Regions from separate parts of the Allobosea sp. MMO-172 genome, predicted to be linked through region 4. Evidence: riboswitches for the same ligand, from Rfam matches in the RefSeq annotation. Region 4 holds a riboswitch; each other region holds the start of a gene.
The links. A riboswitch is a leader RNA that binds a small molecule or an ion and turns the genes downstream of it on or off. The one in region 4 is predicted to bind thiamine pyrophosphate.

Region 1: another riboswitch for thiamine pyrophosphate. It lies ahead of WFK61_RS11820 (TenA family protein); the one in region 4 lies ahead of WFK61_RS03130 (LuxE/PaaK family acyltransferase).
Region 2: another riboswitch for thiamine pyrophosphate. It lies ahead of thiO (glycine oxidase ThiO); the one in region 4 lies ahead of WFK61_RS03130 (LuxE/PaaK family acyltransferase).
Region 3: another riboswitch for thiamine pyrophosphate. It lies ahead of thiC (phosphomethylpyrimidine synthase ThiC); the one in region 4 lies ahead of WFK61_RS03130 (LuxE/PaaK family acyltransferase).

The regions. Positions count from the first base shown of each region.
Region 1 covers NZ_JBBCUM010000006.1:237,924-241,544, forward strand. The annotation lists gene WFK61_RS11810 (FecR family protein) at 1-150, opposite strand, end outside; gene WFK61_RS11815 (RNA polymerase sigma factor) at 251-754, opposite strand; TPP riboswitch at 1,393-1,507, shown strand; gene WFK61_RS11820 (TenA family protein) at 1,587-2,234, shown strand; gene WFK61_RS11825 (TenA family protein) at 2,237-2,899, shown strand; gene WFK61_RS11830 (bifunctional aconitate hydratase 2/2-methylisocitrate dehydratase) at 3,255-3,621, opposite strand, start outside.
Region 2 covers NZ_JBBCUM010000013.1:53,843-57,463, reverse strand. The annotation lists gene WFK61_RS18735 (alpha/beta hydrolase family protein) at 1-93, opposite strand, end outside; gene WFK61_RS18730 (protein adenylyltransferase SelO) at 90-1,562, opposite strand; tRNA gene WFK61_RS18725 (tRNA-Ser) at 1,829-1,919, opposite strand; TPP riboswitch at 2,133-2,235, shown strand; gene thiO (glycine oxidase ThiO) at 2,314-3,309, shown strand; gene thiS (sulfur carrier protein ThiS) at 3,293-3,490, shown strand; gene WFK61_RS18710 (thiazole synthase) at 3,492-3,621, shown strand, end outside.
Region 3 covers NZ_JBBCUM010000006.1:87,765-91,385, forward strand. The annotation lists gene WFK61_RS11170 (OmpA family protein) at 171-1,307, shown strand; gene WFK61_RS11175 (hypothetical protein) at 1,559-1,756, shown strand; TPP riboswitch at 1,828-1,932, shown strand; gene thiC (phosphomethylpyrimidine synthase ThiC) at 2,012-3,621, shown strand, end outside.
Region 4 covers NZ_JBBCUM010000001.1:655,819-659,439, reverse strand. The annotation lists gene WFK61_RS03135 (acyl-CoA reductase) at 1-1,064, opposite strand, end outside; gene WFK61_RS03130 (LuxE/PaaK family acyltransferase) at 1,070-2,146, opposite strand; TPP riboswitch at 2,239-2,368, opposite strand; gene WFK61_RS03125 (UDP-glucose dehydrogenase family protein) at 2,552-3,621, shown strand, end outside.

The DNA of each region.
Region 1 (3,621 bases), on a different contig from region 4:
CGCCCAGGCGCGCTCATGCGCCGGGCTGCGCGCCCGCCACGAGCGCATCATCTCGCTCGCCACCGGATTGGCGGGGTCGTTCTGCAGGCGGATCACGAGGTCGATCGCCTCGTCGGTCAGCCTGTCCTGGTCCTGTTCCGTTTCGCGCATCCGTCATCCTTCGGCGTGGCGCGGCCCAAGGCCGACGACACACGCCTACCGTCTATAACAAACGAGCGGCGGAAAAATTCACCAGCAGGGCAGGCTGGTTTCAGAGATCGTCGACCCGCGCGAGCAGATGGCGATAGGCCTCGTGGATCAGCCCCCAGGCCCGGGCATTCGACAGGCCGAGTTCCCGGGCGACCTCCGCGATCGTGCAATCGCCGATCCGGTGCATCTCGAAGGCCAGGCGGGTGCGCTCGGGCAGTTCCGCGAGCGCCTGCTGGGTCTGCGCGAGGCACTGGCGGGAATAGACGATCCGCTCGGGCGACGGCGCAGGGTCGGCGATCTGCGCGGCATCCTCGGCCGGCAGGTCCGTGAAGGATACGATCGCGTCGCGCCGGTGATGGTTGATGCTGAGATTGCGCGAGACCTGATAGAGATAGGCTCGGGGATTATGGTTGAGCCCAGCTTCGGGCGGAGGCGCGGCGAGCACGCGCACGAAGGTGTCCTGCGTCAGGTCCTCGGCCGTCTCGGGGCTGTGGCCGCGCTTGCGCAGGAAGCGGTTGATGTCGCGGGCATAGCGCACGAACAGCTGCTGCAGGTCCCAGCTCATCGCACCTTCACCGGCTCTGCGGCGCAAGGGAGCAGGCAGCCGGGCAGCATCGCTGGATGCGCCTGGCTCCGCTCCTGTGAGCCGTCAGGGAATGGTCTGGCGTAGGTCATGAGCCAGGGCGACCAAGGGCTAGGGCAAAGTTCAAATCGTTCAGCCGATCTTCGGCGTCATGGTGCCCGTGGATAAACGAGCAGGGATTTCCTTGCAATGACAATGATTTAGAACTATTTCAGAGTGCATCTTCAGCATCGGGAATTCCGAATGCCGTTCACGGAATCCATGCTACGGCGGCTGCCGATGGTGCTGGTGGGGCACGGCAGTACCCACTGCGAACAAAGCGTTATCCCGCTCAGCTAGACCGAAAATGCTCGAAACTTGGCGAGATCCAGCCTTGCCCCGGGGATGTGGACATGCGCTCCCGGGCGATCGCCACTATCAAGCCGTTGGCGCACCTCGGAAAAGCCAAGCGCAGAGCCGCCCGCTGAACGCTTGAGATCATTGGGCACCGCTAACCGCTCGCGTAGCGATCCCGCGTTCTCGTGAAACCCGCGGGAGCGGCATCGGACAGCGTATTTTTCGGGCCGCGAATGGCGTCGGCAGATGCCTCGGTGACATTGCTTCTGGTCTCGCCTACAAATGTCCGGACCAAGGGGTGTCCCGCAAGGGGCTGAGATACCGCTGGCGCGAGCAGCGCGGTGACCCTTCGAACCTGATCCGGATCATGCCGGCGAAGGGATGGGAATTGTCAGCCCTGCCTTTTGCCGGCCTCGTCGCGAGGCTGCATCATGTCGGAAAGCCGCGGTCTCGCTGCCAAGCGTGGAAGGGCAGCATCATGACCGAACGATTCACCGAGACGCTCAAGCAGGCCAGCGAGCCGGCCTGGACGAAAGCCGTTGAGCACCGCTTCGTCACTGAACTCCTCGCAGGCTCGATCTCCGACGAGGTCATGGCGTCGTATCTCGTTCAGGACCACCGCTTCCTCGACAGCTTCCTGACGCTGCTCGGCGCGGCCATTGCCACCGCGGATAGCTTCGATGCACGGCTGCGCTTCGGCCGTTTCGTCGGCATGGTGTCGGGCGAGGAGAACACCTATTTCCTGCGCGCCTTCGACGCATTGGGCGTGACGCAGGCGCAGCGCGAAGCCATTCCCGATGCAGCGCCCACCAAAGGCTTCCAGGCGATCATGAGGGAAGCTGCGGAAACCCGCTCCTATGCCGCGGCACTTTCGGTGCTGAATGTCGCCGAATGGCTCTATCTTGACTGGGCGTCCCGCGCGCCGCGGCCCTTGCCAGACAATTTCGTCCATGCCGAATGGGTCACGCTGCACGACAATCCCGACTTCCGCGACTTCGTCGCCTTCCTGCGCTCGGAGCTGGATCGCGTCGGCCCCTCCGAAGCGGAGGTCAGCCGGGATTTCTTCCTTCGGGCCGTCTCGCTCGAACTCGCCTTCTTCGATGTCGCCTATGAGGCAGCGGAGTGATCATGGACGTCTTCGATCGTCTCAAGCAGGCCGCTGTTCCCGAATGGCAGAGCTATGTCGACCATGCCTTCGTTCGGCAGCTGGGCCAGGGCACGCTGCCGGAAGCCGCGTTCCGCACCTATCTCGTGCAGGATTACCTGTTCCTGATCCAGTTCGCCCGTGCCTGGGCGCTCGCCGCCTATAAGAGCCGCACCATCGCCGACATCCGCGCCGCGCAGATGGGGCTGGCTGCAATTCTGGACGAGACGGAGCTGCATGTGCGGCTCTGCGCACGCCGCGGGATTTCGCGCGCGGAGCTCGATGCCGCGCCGGAGCATCCGGCGACGGTCGCCTATACGCGCTTCGTGCTGGATTGCGGCGCGGCCGGAGATCTGCTCGACCTCCAGGTGGCGCTGGCACCTTGCGTCATCGGTTACGCCGAGATCGGCAATGCGCTTGCCCCCGACGGTGTGGCTGCGCTGGCCGAGCATCCCTACCGCGACTGGATCGCCGAATATGCCGGCGAAGCGTATCAGGACGTCGCCGCAGCCGCCCGAAAGCAGCTCGACAGGCTTGCCGCGCGAAGCATGACCGAGCATCGTTTCGGCGAGCTGGCTGCCCTCTTCAGCAAGGCGTCGCAGCTGGAAGCGGATTTCTGGCAGATGGGGCTTGAGGCTGCTGGTTGACGGCCTTGCGCCGGCACGACGTGATGTTGTCGGCGCATTTCACCGATCTCCAGCGAACCGGCCCAATCGGCGTCTCACAAGGAGGCTGTAGGAAATCCATCTTCGATTCTTGGCGGACCACCTGATCAAGATGTCAGCGCACCACATGGGCGACGGGGTTCGGCACGATTGCCGTCCAGTCTCCGCGCGCATGTGCGAGCGCAAGGCGCAGATTGTCCTCCAGAGGCGCAGCGACGACTTAAACGACGTGCCGGCCCGGATGGTCTCGTGGTACGTCGAGGTCAGAACGGGCTGCGCCTTGGTGGCTCGCCCATTCCGCTCCTCGCATCAGCTGACGACGAGTGGCGATCTGACGTCAGTAGTGGACCGATAATGCATCGATACGGGCCGTCTTGGGCGGAGCGAACTTCGTCAGGTCGATCCCGTCGACGGCAGCGCGATACTCCTCGATGCTGGGCGTACGGCCGAGAATGGCCGAGAGCACGACGACGGGAGTCGAAGCTAGCAGCGACTCGCCCTTTTTCTCGGCGGTGTCCTCGACAACGCGCCCCTGGAACAGGCGGGTCGAGGTCGCCAGGACGGTATCGCCCTTTTCGGCCTTCTCCTGGTTGCCCATGCAAAGATTGCAGCCGGGACGCTCGAGATAGAGGATGTTCTCGTATTCGGTCCGATTGCTCGTCTTCGGCTTGAGATCGTCGAACTCGTAGCCCGAGTACTTCTGC
Region 2 (3,621 bases), on a different contig from region 4:
CGATGCCGAGTCCATCGGCGCGCCGGCTCCGTGCGCCAGCAGGATCGTGATTGCGGCCTGCTCGGGGCCATCGAACAGGAACATCGGCTTCAGGTCCCGCAGAACGTCGCCAGCACGCGCTCATGCAAGGCCGGTGGCCGCGCATAATCCTCACGGCCGGGCTGGATGTCGAACGGCCGGGCGAGGACCTCCAGCAGCGTCTCGAACGGCGCAAGATCGTTGCGCTCGACGGCGGCCTCGATCACCGCCTCGACCTGATGGTTGCGCGGGATATAGAGCGGGTTGGCGCTGAGCATCGCAGCTTGCCGCGCCTCCGCCGGCGCCGCCTCTCGCAGCAGGCGCTGGCGCCATCGCTCTTCCCAGGCGTCGAAGGCGGAAGGATTGGCGAAGAGGCTGCGACAGGCATCGGCATCTCCCGCCGGGCCGGCGGCCTCGCTCAGCCGGCGGAAGACCAGCGTGAAATCGGCTTCGCCCTGCTGCATCGCCTCAAGCAGCGTCCTGATGAGATCGACATCCTCCGCTTCCTCGGACGCAAGGCCGAGCTTCCGGCGGAGCCCGGCGATCAGATGGGTCTGGAATTGCGGATCGAACCGGTCGATCGCCTCCTGCGCGATCGCCACGGCCTTGTCCTGGTCCTGCGCCAGCAACGGCAGCAGCGTCTCGGCGAAGCGGGTCAGGTTCCAGCGGGCGATCGGCGGCTGATTGGCATAGGCATAGCGGCCGCGCTCGTCGATCGAGCTGAACACGGTCGTCGGGTGATAGGTGTCCATGAAGGCGCAGGGGCCGTAATCGATGGTTTCGCCGGCGATCGACATGTTGTCCGTGTTCATCACGCCGTGAATGAAGCCGATCGTCATCCATTGCGCGATGAGCGCGGCCTGCGCGGCGATCACTGCTTCCAGCAGGGCGAGGTAGCGCCCGTCGCCCGTGCAGGCTGGATAGTGCCGGATGATGACATGGTCGGCGAGCAGGCGCAGGCCCTCGTGATCGCCCCGCGCGGCGAAGAACTGGAAGGTGCCGATCCGGATATGGCTGGAGGCGACGCGGGTCAGCACGGCACCGGGCAGCAGCGTCTCGCGCCGGACGGAATCGCCCGTCAGGACGACGGCCAGCGCCCGCGTCGTCGGCACGCCGAGCGTCGCCATCGCCTCGCTGACGATATACTCGCGCAGCACCGGGCCCAGCGCGGCACGGCCATCGCCCCGGCGCGAGAACGGGGTCGGGCCCGCGCCCTTGAGCTGGATATCCTGGCGCCTGCCGTTCCGGTCGACGATCTCGCCCAGCAGGATGGCGCGCCCGTCGCCGAGCTGCGGGCTGAAGCCGCCGAACTGGTGCCCGGCATAAGCCGTGGCGATCGAAGCGGCGCCCACGGGGACGTCATTGCCGGCCAGCATCGCCACGCCGTCCGGGCTCTTCAGCCAACCCGCGTCGAGCCCGAGCTGCGCCGCCAGCGGCTCGTTCAGCCGCAGCAGCCGCGGCGCGGGAACCGGCGTCGGGGCGACCGTGGCGTAGAAGCGCTCAGGCAGGCGCGCATAGGAATTGTCGAAGGGGATCGCGACCATCGACCATAGATATACCCGGCAGGCCACGGCGCAACATCGAGGAGATTGAGGCGGACGTGGTGAACTGGCGGTGCGCTCGCCCCTGGAAGTCCGCGACGGCAAGCGTACGATTCTTTTCCTTCCGGCGGACTTTTGAACCGGGTCTGCGCCGGCGTGGATGCTCCTCAGCCCCGTGGCGGGTCGGGTGCTGCGGCAATCAGGACGCGCAGCTGACGCAGCTTAAGCCGTTGGGCTCTCGGCAGAAATCGCAAAGGCGGGAAAAGGAGTGGCGGAGACGGAGGGATTCGAACCCTCGATACCCTTGTGGGGTATGCTCATTTAGCAAACGAGTGCCTTCAGCCTCTCGGCCACGTCTCCGGCGAGAGGCTCTATGCCCGATTGCCGAGGCGTTTGACAAGCCTCGTCGGCAACTTCCTTCTCACTGTCTGTGCATGCGTGTGGTCTGCACGAGCGATCCCTCCCGTGTGAAGGGAGGGCGCAACCGGTTTCCCTCGTGCTAGGGCGGCATCTTCCGCAAAGGAGCTGTGCGCCGGCTTGCCTTGCCCCTCTGCCCGGCAGCCACTAGATTGGGCCCGTCCGTTGGGGTGCCGAGAGGCTGAGAGGCGCGGGTTTGCGCCAACCCATCGTACCTGATCCGGGTAATGCCGGCGAAGGGAACGGTCTTCGGCTCGCAGATATTCCGCTCGTGCCCCAGGCCGCTGCCTTTCCGGGAGCAGGGAAGAGCATGACGGCGCAACGCCTTCAGTCAGGCTTGAATGTCGCGGTGGTCGGCGCCGGCGTGGTCGGTTTGGCCTGCGCCACCGAATTGCTGGCGCGCGGCGCCAGCGTGACCGTCCATGAGCGCGGCCCCCACATCGGCGCCGCCGCCTGTTCCTGGTATGCCGGCGGCATGCTGGCGCCCTGGTGCGAGGGCGAGAGTGCCGAGGAGCCTGTGATCCGGCTTGGCCAGCAGGCGGCCGCCTGGTGGGAGCGCCATGCCGGCGGCGTCGCCCGCAACGGCACGCTCGTCGTCGCACCCAGCCGGGATCGTTCGGAATTGCGCCGCTTCGGCCAGCGCACCAGCCATTTCGAGGAGATCGACGGCGAGGCCATCGCCGGTCTGGAGCCCGACCTCGCCGGACGATTCTCGCGTGGGCTGTTCTTTGGCGGGGAGGGACATCTCGACCCCCGCCGCGCGGTCGCTGCGCTCGCCGAGCGGCTCATCGCCAACGGCGCCGTCATTCAGTTCAACAGTGCCGCCGAGCCCAGCGATCTCGATGCCGATATCGTGCTCGATTGCCGGGGACTGGCGGCGCGCGATGTCCTACCGGATCTGCGCGGCGTCAAGGGCGAGATGCTGCTGCTGCGCAGCGACGATATCAGCCTGTCGCGGCCGGTCCGGCTGCTGCATCCGCGCATCCCGCTCTATATCGTGCCGCGCGCGGATGGGCTGTTCATGGTCGGCGCGACGATGATCGAGAGTGGCGAGCGCCGCCGCATTTCCGCCCGCGCCATGCTGGAACTGCTCGGCGCGGCCTATGCGCTGCATCCGGCCTTCGCCGAGGCAGAAATCGTCGAGATCGGCACCGATGCCCGCCCGGCTTTCCCCGACAATCTGCCGCGGCTGACGCGTCGCGGCCGGGTGATCCATGTCAACGGGCTCTATCGCCACGGCTTTCTGCTCAGCCCCGCCATGGCGCGGATGGCGGCCGATGCCGTGCTGAACCCGCAAGCTAGACCGGAGATGCTGCATGACCTTGCTGCTTAACGGCGCGCCGCAGGAGATCGTGGCCAGGACGCTGGCCGAGGCGCTGGCCGAACTGGGCTATGGCGGCCGCATCGTCGCCACCGCGGTGAACGGTGATTTCGTGCCGGCCCGCAAGCGCGCCGAGACAGCCCTGAACGAGGGCGACCGCATCGAGATCGTCGCACCGATGCAGGGAGGTTGAGATGGCATCCTTCTACGGCTTCGAGCCCGAGAACCCGCTTTTCCTCGGCACGGCGCAATATCCGTCGCCGGCGATCCTCGCCGAGGCGGTGAAGCGCTCCGGTACCGAGGTCGTCACCGTCTCGCTGCGCC
Region 3 (3,621 bases), on a different contig from region 4:
CCCCGGCACAGCCGGGAACGGCCGCTCCGACACCGCCGCCCCCCGCTGGGACAGCTCCGTCCCAGCCTTCGCGCCCCGCTCCGGGAACGCCTCCGGCTGGTGCGCCCGGCGCTCCGGCTCCGGTCCAGCCCGGCGCCACGGCTCCGACCCCTACGCCGCCTGCGGGCGCTGTGCCCGGCCAGCCTGGCCGCCCGGCTCCCGGCCTGCCCTCCGGCGGCGCGCCCGGCATGGCGCCGCAACCCGGTGTCGGGCCTGCCCCCGGCCAGCCCGGCTTCGCTCCGGGCCAGCCTCCGGCGGGGCTTCCCGGCCAGCCGCCCCAGCGTGAAGGCCGCCGCGGCGGCGTCTCGCCGGGCGTCGCCGGCGCGATCGGCCTCGGTGCCGGCGTCATCGGCGGCATCATGGCGGCGCAGGGCGCGCAGCGCTTCGAGGATATCCGGAGCCGCCGCGAGGAACGGCGCGAGGGTGACGTCACCATCATCCGCGAGCCCGGCCGCACCATCATCCGCGACGATGACGGCCGCGCCATCATCCGCCGCGACGAGGACCAGCGTTTCCGCGATCTCGGCTGGCAGGGCCGCTCCGAGCGCCGCGATGGCGAGAACCGCACGATCTTCGAGCGGCCGGACGGCACGCGCATCGTCACCGTCACGGACGAGGAGGGCCGGCTGATCCGCCGCACCCGCATCGACCGCGACAACCGCGAGGTGATCATCATCGACAATACGCTGCGGGACCGTCCGGGGCGCTTCGCCGACGATGTCGTGGTGCTGCCGCCGCCGCCGCTGCCGATCCCGCGCGAGCGCTATATCGTCGATGCGGACCGGGCCGACGAGGACCTGATCTACGAGACGATCACCGCCCCGCCGATCGCCGCGATTCCGCGCCGCTACACGCTGGACGAGGTCCGCTATTCGCCGGACCTGCGCGCCCGCATGCGCAGCGTCGATATCGACACGATCAATTTCGACACCGGCTCCTGGCAGGTCGGGGCCGATCAGGGCCGACGCCTGTCGGTGATCGCGGATTCGGTGAAGCGCGCGCTGCAGCGTTCGCCCAACGAGGTCTTCCTCGTCGAGGGCCACACCGACGCCGTCGGCGCCGATGTTGACAACCTCTCGCTCTCCGATCGCCGCGCGCAATCGGTCGCGGAAATCCTGACGCGTGACTTCCAGATCCCGCCGGAGAACCTGACGACCCAGGGCTATGGCGAGCAGTATCTGAAGGTGAACACGCAGGATGCTTCCCGCGAAAACCGGCGCGTCACGCTCCGGCGGATCACGCCGCTGCTGAGCGGCCAGAACCAGTGACGACCGGACGGGGTTGCTCTTTAGGCATCGGACCGAAAAGTGGAATCCACTTTTCGGAGAAATCCGATGCCAAGACAAAAGCTTGATCGCCACACTGCGTCCGATGGGACGCATGGCGATCTAAGCGGCCCCGCTCTTCCACAGGCGCAGGGAACAGCCGTTCCCTGCGCCTGTTTCGCTTGCCCTCTATCATCGCACCTTGAGGGACCGGATTGAGGATTTGGTAGGGTTGCCGGGTTAGCGTGCCCGCCATGAGCGACGCCATCTCCCTCGCCACCAGCATCGTCTCGATGCAGGCCGACTCGACCCGGCAGGCGCTGTCGGTCGAGATGCTCAAGCAGAATGCGCAGGCCGAGCAGGGCCTTGTCGCCATGCTCCAGCAGAGCGTCGAGCAGACGCAAGCGACGCTGCCGGCTGGGCAAGGCACGCTGGTCGACCGCACGGCCTGAGCCATTCCTTCCAGTCCTATCGGAGCTTCGCACAGCCCGTTGCCAAGCGGCGGCGCTGCGCCTAACCTCGTCTGCGTTCCGAGGGGTGCCCGCAAGGGCTGAGACGGCTTTCGAAGCTGAACCCATCGAACCTGATCCGGGTCATACCGGCGGAGGGACTGGAACGCGGTGCAGCCTTGGCCTGCACCCGCATCACAGCGCTTGAACCGCTTCGACGCCGGATCTCCTGACCTGTACCAAGGAGGAGATCCCCTGATGAATGCCCACACCAAACCCCAGAAGAATAGCGTCAAGACCGCGCCGCAAAGCGTGACGACCGGGCCGATCATCGGTTCGCGCAAGATTTATGTCGCCGCGCCCGAGCATCCCGAGATGCGCGTGCCTTTCCGCGAGGTCGTGCTGACGACCGATGCCGAGCCGCCGGTGCGCCTTTACGACCCCTCCGGCCCCTTCACCGAGACCGATGCGAAGATCGATCTCAATGCCGGCCTCATCCAGCCGCGCCGCGCCTGGCTCGACGCGCGCGGCTTCGAGCAGGTCGCGGGGCGCGCCGTCACCGCCGCCGATAACGGCAACATCTCGGCCGAGCAGCTCGTGCCGGCCTGCCCGGCCGAGCGCCCGATCCTGCAGGCGAAGCCCGGCCAGCTGACGACGCAGTACGAATTCGCCAAGGCCGGCATCGTCACGCCCGAGATGATCTATGTCGCCCATCGCGAGAATCTCGGCCGCGCCGCCATGCTGGAAGGCGCACGGGAGCGCCATGCCGATGGCGAGAGCTTCGGCGCCAACGTGCCGGAATTCGTCACGCCGGAATTCGTCCGCGAGGAGATCGCGCGCGGCCGGGCCATCATCCCCGCGAACATCAACCATCCCGAGCTGGAGCCGATGGCGATCGGCCGCAATTTCCTGGTCAAGATCAACGCCAATATCGGCAATTCGGCCGTCACCTCCGGCGCGGCCGAGGAGGTCGAGAAGCTGGTCTGGGCGATCCGCTGGGGCGCGGACACGGTGATGGATCTCTCCACCGGCCGCAACATCCACAACATCCGCTCCTGGATCCTGCGCAACTCGCCGGTCCCGATCGGCACGGTGCCGATCTACCAGGCGCTGGAAAAGGTCGGCGGCGATCCGATCAAGCTCGATTGGGAGGTGTTCAAGGACACGCTGATCGAGCAGGCCGAGCAGGGCGTCGACTATTTCACCATCCATGCCGGCGTCAGGTTACCCTATGTCCCGCTCACGGCATCCCGCGTCACCGGCATCGTCTCGCGCGGCGGCTCGATCATGGCGCGCTGGTGCCTGGCGCATCACCGCGAGAGCTTCCTCTACGAGCGCTTCGACGAGATCTGCGAGATCATGCGCCGCTACGACGTCTCGTTCTCGCTCGGCGACGGCCTGCGCCCGGGCTCGATCGCCGACGCCAATGACCGCGCCCAGTTCGCCGAACTGGAGACGCTGGGGGAGCTCACCAGCATCGCCTGGGACAAAGGCTGTCAGGTAATGATCGAGGGCCCCGGCCATGTGCCGATGCACAAGATCAAGGAGAACATGGACAAGCAGCTGCGCGAATGCGGCGAGGCGCCCTTCTACACCCTCGGACCGCTGACCACCGACATCGCGCCGGGCTACGACCACATCACCTCTGGCATCGGCGCGGCGATGATCGGCTGGTATGGCTGCGCCATGCTCTGCTACGTCACGCCGAAGGAGCATCTCGGCCTGCCGAACCGCGACGACGTCAAGACCGGCGTCATCACCTACCGGATCGCCGCCCATGCCGCCGATCTCGCCAAGGGCCACCCGGCCGCGAAGATCCGCGACGATGCGCTCTCCCGCGCCCGTTTCGACTTCCGCTGGGAGGACCA
Region 4 (3,621 bases):
CCGTCCATCGCGCGGGTTTCCTGAGTGCCACGCCATGCGGCGATCGAGGCCGCTTCGCCTTGCGAGAGAGCCCGGCGCGGATGGCGCGAGGCGAGGGCGCCGAGCTCCTGCGCAACATAGCGGGCGAACTCCGCAGGGCTCACTTTTCCGCCACGCTCGACGAAGAGCATCTGCGGCGAATAGCAACCCTGCTGCTCGTAGCGGATGACGTCGTGAGCCGCGAGCCGGGCCAGCGCAGGCGCCTTGCGGCTGTCGAGAGCTTCACGGGCGATCGCGCCGAAGCCGATCTTGTGGCCATGCGGCAGGAAGCGGGTGGTGATCGGTAGCTTCGCGCGCAGCGCCGTCAGTGTCTCGTTGCCGCCATAGGCCATGACGGTGTCGGCCTCGCGCAGGAAGATCGGTTCGGCTGCCGCCTCGCCGCCCTTCCACCAGGTGATGGCGAGGCATTCGCCGATCTCGGGATCGATCTCGGCAAGCAGGCTCGCGAACCAGCCCGCCGTCAGCGGCTCGGCCGAGGCGAGCTTGCCGATGCTGCCGGCCTTGACCAGCAATCCGCAGATCAGGCTCCAGAGCGAGAGCGCCGGGACATTACCCGCCCAGACATGCAGCAGCAGCTCCGGACCATGGGCGCGCAGATAGCCGCTCTTCGGTGTCGGCTGGAAGCCGTCGAGCACGCCGGGATTGGCGAAATCCTCGGCGAGGAAGCGCAGCAATTGCGGCTTGCGGAAGGTCTTGAGATAGCCGGTCAGGCCGAGCCTGACGGTCTCGCGGTCATAGCCCGTGACGATGGGCAGGAAATGTTCGGCCTTGCGCCGCAATGGGTGTTCACGGTCGAGCAGCCGCGCGACGGCGCCGTCGATCGCCGCGACGATGCGGGCGGTCTCCATCCGTTTCAGCCGGGCGCGGGCGTTGTCGCGCACATGCGTGCAGAGCGCCGCCGCCTGCGCCTCGTCCAGCTCCGGCAGCGCGATGGTGGCGCTCTCGCCCCAGGCGCTGTGACGGACCTCGCGCCAGCGCAAAGTCCTGGCGTTCAGGCCCGGCAGATGGCCCGCATGCTCGATCACCGGCTTCAGCCTCGTGCCGCTGCGAGGAATTCGGCGATCGCGACCGAGCAGCCCTTCGAGGCCTCGCCATCGACGCGGCCGAGCAGCTTGAAGCCGCCCGGCACGATCTCGCCGGCATCCTCGGTCAGGATCGCCGCGAGGCAGTTGAAATGGGCGAGGTCGTGATGGACGATCACACCGCGCTCGCCTTCGGGCAGGTCGGCGCCGGTCAGCGGATCGACGACGCGGCTGCGAATCCAGTGCGGCCCGGATTTCACCGACGGGCAGGTGGCGTTGCCGTCGTCATAGAGCTGCGAGCTCAGCTCGGTCATCCCGTACATGTTGATGCAAGTGGAGCGCGGCACGCCGAAGGCGGCGCTGAGCCCGTCATAGAATTCGTCGGGCCCCAGTTCGCGCGACTGGCCCTTGAAGCCGCCGGTATCGAGGATGCGGCTGCCTTCCGGCAGGGCGAAGCGCCGGCCGCTTGCCGTGAGCGCATCCAGCACGGGAACGAAGGAGTAGCTCGCGCCGAGCAGGGCGTAGGGTTCGCCGCTCGCTTCGGCTTCGGCGAGCGCCGACAGAAGGCCGTCGAGGTCGAGACCGGCAGCATCGATGAAGGTTTTGGAAGCCGGCGTGCCGCATTCGCGCTTGGCGAGCGAGAGATAGGTGGCGAGCGAAGAGTTCGGCAGCTCCGCCTCGTCGGGGAAGAGGATGCCCATGCGGATGCGTTCGCGGCCACGCATGAAGCGCGCCCGGAAATTCACCAGCATCGAGCGCCTCCAGACGTCGAGCGTCGGGTGATAGCTGCGGCCGCGGATGCCTTGTGTCGTGCCGCTGGTCATGAAGACGTGGCTGGCGGCTTCAGGCGGGCTGCAGCTCAGCGTCAGGTCCTTGAAGGCGGTGATCGGCACGGCCGGGATGTCGCGCCAGCGCTTCACCGAGAGCGGCGTGCGGCCGCGCTGCAGGCAGAAACGCTTATAGGGCTCGTTGTTGCGGAACTGATAGGCGAAGACCTTCAGCGCCATCGTCTCGAATTCGGCTTCCGATGCATCGGGAAGCGCGATGAACGCCAATAGCGCCGCGATGATCTCGGCTTGCGTCACTTGAAAGCCCACTCCGTTCCGGCGCCGACGGACAAGCCGGAAGCGTCGATCGCAACAGGATCATCGGCGCAAGCTGGAATCAGGGCCTTGGGTGGCCGCATGTCCCGCATCCCTACGCCGGTATGATCCGGATCAGGTTCGGAGGGTCACCGCGTTGCTTGAGGCTCGAAAGCCCGGCCGGCGGAATCTCAGCCTCCTAGCGAGGCCCCCCTGGGAACGGATGCAGATGACGAGCGGTGGGCCCTGCTGTCAAGCGATAACGGCCGCGATATCGCAGCCGGGGGCGGGGCCAGGGCAGGCCCGTCGAGAAGAAGCCAATTCCGATTTTCCGGTGATTGCGCTATGCCGCAGCTGCGAACAGCAATCCTCGGCTTGCCATGATGGGTCAGCCCCAGGGAGAAACCGATGAAGATCGTGATGGTTGGCTCGGGCTATGTAGGCCTGGTCTCCGGGGCCTGCTTTGCGGATTTCGGACATGACGTCGTGTGCGTCGACAAGGTCGAGAGCAAGGTCGCGGCGTTGAAGCGCGGCGAAATCCCGATCTTCGAGCCAGGCCTGTCCGAGCTCGTGCGCAGCAACGCGGCGGCGGGGCGCTTGTCCTTCACCACCGATCTCGCCGGGCCGGTGGCCGAGGCGGATGCGGTCTTCATCGCCGTCGGCACGCCCTCGCGCCGCGGCGACGGCTTCGCCGATCTGTCCTATGTCTATGCCGCCACCCGCGAGATCGCGCAGGCGCTGCGCGGCTACACCGTGATCGTGACCAAGTCGACGGTTCCGGTCGGCACCGGCGACGAGGTCGAGCGCATCATCCGGGAGCTCCGGCCCGATGCCGATTTCGCCGTGGTCTCCAATCCGGAATTCCTGCGCGAGGGCGCCGCGATCGAGGATTTCAAGCGGCCGGACCGCATCGTCGTCGGCACCGATGACGAGCGGGCGCGGGCCGCGATGGCCGATATCTACCGGCCGCTCTATCTCAACAACGCGCCGATCCTGAACACCGGCCGCCGCACGGCGGAGCTGACGAAATATGCCGCCAACGCCTTCCTGGCGACGAAGATCACCTTCATCAACGAGATCGCCGATCTCTGCGAGCAGGTCGGCGCCAATGTCCAGGACGTGGCGCGTGGCATGGGCCTCGACAACCGCATCGGTTCGAAGTTCCTGCATGCCGGCCCGGGCTATGGCGGCTCCTGCTTCCCGAAGGACACGCTCGCCCTGATCAAGACGGCGCAGGATTACGGCACGCCGTCGCGCATCGTCGAGACCGTCGCGGCGGTGAACGACCAGCGCAAGCGGGCGATGGGCCGCAAGGTGGTGGCGGCCTGCGGCGGCTCGGTGCGGGGCAAGACGATCGCGGTGCTGGGCCTGACCTTCAAGCCGAACACCGACGACATGCGCGACGCACCCTCGATCGCTGTGATCACGACCCTGCAGGATGGCGGCGCCACGATCAGAGCCTATGATCCGGAGGGGAT